One region of the Candidatus Ruminimicrobiellum ovillum genome, then DNA from elsewhere that is predicted to be linked to it. Evidence: riboswitches for the same ligand, from Rfam matches in the RefSeq annotation. Region 1 holds a riboswitch; the other holds the start of a gene.
What was found. A riboswitch is a leader RNA that binds a small molecule or an ion and turns the genes downstream of it on or off. The one in region 1 is predicted to bind cobalamin.
Positions count from the first base shown of each region.

Region 1 (3,265 bases):
GAAAGTTAACACTTTTATTGCAAAATCTTTACCTTTTTGGCTTGCGATGTTTTCTTTTAAGAAATTTAAGCAGCATTCGTTCATACCGACAACACCGATAGTTGAAAAATGGTTTTTCCAATAGCAACCGAATCTCTGTTTAATGTTTCTTAAATAAAAGCTCATATACGGATAAAGGTTTTGATCCGTAAGTTTTTCCAAAACTTTTCTCTTTGTTTCCAAACTGTTTTTAGCTATTGTCATTAACTTATCTAATTTTTGGAAAAATTCTTCTTCTGTTTTAGATTCATAACCGAGTCTCGGCATATTTAATGTAACAACACCGATAGAACCCGTTAAAGGAGATGCTCCGAAAAGTCCGCCGCCTCTTCTTCTTAATTCTCTGTTATCAATTCTTAATCTGCAGCACATACTTCTTGCATCGTCCGGATCCATATCGGAATTAATAAAGTTTGCAAAGTAAGGAATACCGTATTTTGCCGTTGCATCCCACAACAATTTTAATTCAGGATTATCCCAATCGAAATCTTTGCTTATATTGTATGTAGGGATAGGGAAACTGAATACTCTGCCTTTTGCATCACCTTCGAGCATAACTTCCAAAAATGCTTTGTTTAACATATCCATTTCTTTTTGGAAATCGCCGTAAGTTTTAGCTTGAGGTTTTCCTCCGATTATAACTGCTTCGTCTTTATAATGTTTAGGAACTTTTAAATCAAGCGTTAAGTTTGTGAAAGGTGACTGGAAACCAACTCTTGTAGGAACATTTAAATTGAACAAGAATTCCTGTAATGCTTGTTTAACTTCTTTGTAAGATAAATTGTCGTATGCGATAAAAGGTGCAAGCAATGTATCAAAACTTGAAAATGCTTGAGCACCTGCTGCTTCACCTTGTAATGTAAAGAAAAAGTTAATTATTTGTCCCAATGCCGTTTTAAAATGTTTAGCAGGTTTTGATTCTACTTTACCGGCAACACCTTTAAAACCTGTAACCAATAAATCGTGCAAATCCCAACCTACACAATATACACCTAAAATTCCTAAATCGTGAATATGTAAATCACCTTCGGTATGAGCTTTTCTTATATCGTCGGTATAAATTTTGTTTAACCAATATGCTTTACTGACTTCCGATGATATATAGTTGTTTAAACCTTGAAGGGAATAGCACATGTTACTGTTTTCTTTTACTTGCCAATCTGCTTTAGACAAATATTGATCAACTAAATCTACATTAAACTTAGAAACGATTTCTCTCATTTTTGAGTGCTGATCTCTGTATATAATGTAAGCTTTTGCCGAAGATTTATAAGGAGAATTTAATAATACTTCTTCAACGATATCCTGTATTTGTTCTACGGTAGGATGTCCGTCCGTAATGGTTTCTTGTGCGATACTTAAAACTTTTACCGTTAATTTCGAAGCGATTTTGTCGTCGAACTCATTTGTTGCCTGACCTGCTTTTAAAATTGCCTGTTGAATTTTTTGTGAATTGAATTTTTCTTGCTTGCCGTCTCTTTTTACGATACAATCAAAAACCGAAAGTTGTTCCATTTAAATTTCTCCTGTTTTTTAAATTTTATTTTGACACTTCTATTAATTTTGAACATAATTATGGAAAGGCACCCTGGTTTTCTTGTTTCCATTTGAATTATAAAAAGTCATTCCTCGACAACCTTTATAAATATTATGTATTTGTCGGCAGGTCTTCTGGCTTAAGGGTAATAACCTACTAAACTTTATCTTCCCGCTTAAATTAAGCAGTGACTTTGTTTCAAAAAGTTTTTCGTTCCCTATCACAGCACCGGGAGTGCTTCCGATTCTAACGGAATTTCCTATTAAGTTTTATGAGAAAACACCAACAAAAGATTTCAAAAATTATAAATTGATTATATGTTTTAATTTATGGCTTGTCAATACCTAAAACACAATATATTGATTTTTTATATGGGTTTCGTAACTATATGTAGTGGTTTTTGGTTTGTAATTAAAATTAGTAGTTATTGAAAAAACAAGAAAAGATAAATTAATTTGAACTTTTTACCAAATTAAATTTTACTATCTCGGATTTTGAAAAAAGTCTCATCGGCGGGCCCCACCATCTTGTTCCTGTGGTTACATAAATGTAGGAATCACTGTCTTTATATAAGCCGCAGAAATATTTGTATAAAAAGTATTCGATGATATCAAAAGGCGGAATTTGCCCGGCATGAGTATGTCCGGAAAGTTGTATCGTTATAGGATATTTTTGACTTTCAAAAAACGGGTTAGGTTGATGAGATAAAAATATTACCGGTTTACTGAAATCTATGTTTTCTAAAGATTTCGCAACATTTAAAGGCTTGTAGTTCATTTGTATTGATGTTGGATCGGTGATACCGGCAACATAAAATTTGTCGTCTACTAAAACATTTTCGTTGTTTAAAAGCTTAAATCCTATTTTATCACAAACAAATTCGTAATTTGTTATACCTCTGTAATATTCGTGGTTCCCGCTGACGGCAAAAGTTCCGTATTTGGATTTAAAATCTAAAAGTCCGTACTTTTCATAAGTTTTTGTTATATCCGTATCTGCCAAATCACCTACAAATGCAATAATATCCGGATTTAAAGAATTTGTTATTTCTACGATTCTTTTAACAGTATCATATTTTGTTGTCACATCTATATGAATATCCGATAATTGGACAATTGAAAGTTTGTCTACAGGTAAATTAGGAACTTTTATTTCATATTCTCTGACTTTCGGATCACCGCATGTATTAATTATGGAATAAACGGAAGAAACGGCAATTAAAATTACGGTTATTAATGTTGTGTTGTACCTGAATTTCGGAGTATGTCCGAAAATGAATACTAGGTGAGATATTAACAGATATGTAAGAGATATAGAAAATATTCCGAGCCAAATGTATCCTATTTCCGTTAAAATTTTTGCCGATATTGTCGGACTGTTAAATCTCGATATTTTAAAAGAATATACACTCAAAAAAGTTATTGCAAGATAAAAAATTATAAATATTGTAAGAGCAAGTCCGTGAAGTTTTAAGTCGTGCATAACTCTGTAAATAATGTAAGCATTTCCCAATATATAAATGGATAGAAAAACTATAAAAAACACTATTCTTAATCCTATTTCTTTAACAGACATTGTCTTGCTTTTAGTATAAATTCGGTTGCCGTAGGACATAAATAATCGGGGTACGTCCAAGGAAGTTTTGTGAAACCTTCCTTTCTGTATATTGTCGTAACTTCGGCGTAAATA
Region 1 is NZ_DGIC01000010.1:317,080-320,344, forward strand. It holds gene B2Y85_RS06000 (ribonucleoside triphosphate reductase) at 1-1,554, opposite strand, end outside; cobalamin riboswitch at 1,684-1,878, opposite strand; gene B2Y85_RS06005 (metallophosphoesterase) at 2,027-3,151, opposite strand; gene B2Y85_RS06010 (DUF4416 family protein) at 3,133-3,265, opposite strand, start outside.

Region 2 (3,265 bases), on a different contig from region 1:
GATAAAAATGTTTATGATATGAAAAAAAATATTTTGGCAAGGAAAATTTCTTTTATGCCGCAAACGATGCAGTTTGACTTTTCTTTTAATGTTAAAGATTTTATTATGTTCGGGAGATATCCTTACACAAACATGTTCAAGATGGCAAGTGCAGAAGATTTTAAAACAGTTGAAGATGTAATGAAACTTACCGAAACATCGGAATTAGAAGAAAGGAATATAAACGAACTTTCCGGCGGGGAAAGACAAAAAGTTTTGTTGGCGCAGACATTGGTTCAACAAACCGATATTGTTGCACTCGATGAACCGACATCTCATCTTGATATCGGCAGTCAGGCAACAATATTTAAGTTGTTAAAAATGTTAAACGAAAAATATAATAAAACAATTATTACTACCGTTCACGATTTGAATTTGGCAGGAGAATTTTGTTCGGATATAGTTTTTCTTGATGATAAAAAGGTTATCAATTTCGGATCTGCCGAAAAAGTTTTAAATTATAAAGATATAGAAAAAGTTTATGATGTAAAAGTTGTTGTTCATACTAATCCGATATCGAAAAAACCTGTAGTTATACCGGTATACAATTAAAATAACGACAGGTTATTAGGTTATAGGGTTATAAGTTTAGAAAAGCAACAACGACAAAAATAATTTGAAAAATTTAGTTATAAATTGTAAATTATAAATTGTCGTTTTTAGTTCTTTTAAAATTTCTCATTTACAAGCAAAAAAGCCATTCGTTTGAAAAATTTAAAGCCGTGCTCCAACTTAAAAAATCCTAACAACCTAACGAAACGGATTTTTTTCAAACATGTTCGCACTAAAAAGCTTTTTTTATTTATAGCTTTTTGCTCTAAATTTTTCTGCGCTCATAGACGGCTTTAATCATGCTTGTAAACGAAAAATTTAAAGATTTTTTAGCTAATTATACATTGTACATTATAAATTATAAATTGCAGTTATAACGGTGTACGGGAAAGCCGTGAGAATCGGCTACAGTCCGGCTACTGTATTGAGTGCGGTAATTAAATATTTTCACTGATTATCAAAAAATCGGGAAGGAAATATTTGCAGTAAAAACTCTAAGTCAGGAGACCGACCGTTAATCAAAATAAACCCCGAGGAGGTTATTATGAAACAATCGTTTATTATTGACGGATAAAAAATCGCCATACGATTTTTGAGGTATGGATGTATGGAAAGACGGATGTATAGAAAATTTTTGCTATACAAAAATAAGTTTTTTTATGGAGAAAAAATAAAATGAGAAAATTTATAAGTTTATTGGCAGTATTGAGTTTGGCAGTATCTGCATTTACTCAAACAGTAATTGCAGCAGATTATGATGAAGATGAAAACGAAGGAGAAGTCTTTTTGTCTTTAACAAAAACGGCAGAACCGTTAAGCGATTTAACAACAAACTTAACCATTATTACGGAAGAAGAAATTAAAGAAAAAAGTGCAAAAACTTTGGGAGAAATAGTTGAAGATGAAGTAGGTGTTTCTTATAAAGCTTATGGCCCGTTGGGGCAGGCACAATCAATTTCCATGAGAGGTTCCGCAGCAGGTCAGGTATTGGTTTTAGTTGATGGAAGACCTGTAAACGATATAGGAACAGGTGGTGGAGCAGACTTTACGGCAATTCCTGCAAGTATGATAGAAAGAGTTGAAATTATAAGAGGTTCGGGTGCCGCTCTTTACGGAACAGGAGCTTTCGGTGGTGTTATCAATGTTATAACAAAAAAAGCTACACCTTTAACACCGAATGTTAATCCGTATTTTTCTTATGGAACATTTAACACAATAAATGCAGGTATAACAGGGGCTTATGCAAATGATGTTATATCTATATTGATTGCGCCTTCTATGTTGTCTTCAGATGGTTACAGGAAAAATTCATTTTATGATTCAAAAAATATTTTCGGTAAAATCGGTGTAAATTTAACAGAAAATTCCGAAATAATATTATCAGGACAGGCATATAATGCCGATTTAGGAAATCCTGGTTCTTTGACTTATGCATCAGAAACTGCAAAACAATTTGAAGATAATAATTATTTAAAATTGGATTACAATACAAAAATAGAAGATTTTAAGGTTCAAGTTTCAGGATACAATGCGAATTATACAAGAAAAGCTGGTGATATGTATGATGCTTGGGGAGCTTATTTTAGTGAATATAATACTGTAAATACCGGAGTTAAAGGAAACGTTACATACAAAGAAATGTTAACATTAGGTTTGGAATGGGATAAAACAGAATTCAAACAAAAAGATTTAATATATGATACTGAAAAAATAAATAGAAGTAGAGAAAATGCTGCAGCGTATTTACAGGCAATATTAAAATTTGGTGATTTAACTTTAATTCCAGTTGTAAGAGGAGATAAAAATACCGACTATGAAGATGTATTTACACCTGCACTTTCTGCTGTTTATAAATTAACTGATGAAATAAAAGTTTCAGGTAATGTAAGCAAAGTTTGGAATGCTCCGACATTCGGTCAAATTTATGGTGATGATACTTGGTATGCTCCGGCACCTAATTTAAAACCTGAAAAAGGTATATCAAGTGATTTTGGTATTGAATATAATAATGGAACCATAGGTATTGGAGTAACTGGATTTTATATTACCAGTGAGGATTTAATACAAAATATATATGATCTTGAAACTTATAAATATATAGCACAGAATGTGGACGAAGCAAGACAGTATGGTTATGAAGTTGAAGCAAACTATAATATGACAAAAGATATTAAACATAAATTGAATTACACATATTTAAGAGCAGAAGATACAAAAACTCATACCGACTTAATTTATAAACCTATGCATAATTTAAATTATGTAATAACCGTTAAACCTATAAAAGATTTAAAAATATCTGCTGATGTTTCTTATGTTACCACAACATTGTGTGAAACAGGAGACTATTTAAAAGATTATTGTATAGTTAATGCAAGAGCAGATTATCAAATAATGAAATACGTTTCATTATGGGTTAAGGGAAACAACTTAACAAATGATGATAAATATCAATTAAGTTATGGTTATCCGATGCCGGGAATTACGGGAACTGCAGGTATCGATGTAAGATTTTAATTTAATAAAAATAAAAACTTTTATAAAAAAGCAGGAAGAAAAATTTTCTTCCTGCTTTGTTTATTTATTAAAACGTGTGTGTGCAAATATACAAAATAATTACTTCAATATTATGGATTCGTAATCTTTGCTAGGTAAAATTTTCTTCATCAAGTAA
Region 2 is NZ_DGIC01000008.1:38,115-41,379, forward strand. It holds gene B2Y85_RS02695 (ABC transporter ATP-binding protein) at 1-591, shown strand, start outside; cobalamin riboswitch at 952-1,121, shown strand; gene B2Y85_RS02700 (TonB-dependent receptor plug domain-containing protein) at 1,267-3,108, shown strand; gene B2Y85_RS02705 (prepilin-type N-terminal cleavage/methylation domain-containing protein) at 3,208-3,265, opposite strand, start outside.
Region 2: another riboswitch for cobalamin. It lies ahead of B2Y85_RS02700 (TonB-dependent receptor plug domain-containing protein); the one in region 1 lies ahead of B2Y85_RS06000 (ribonucleoside triphosphate reductase).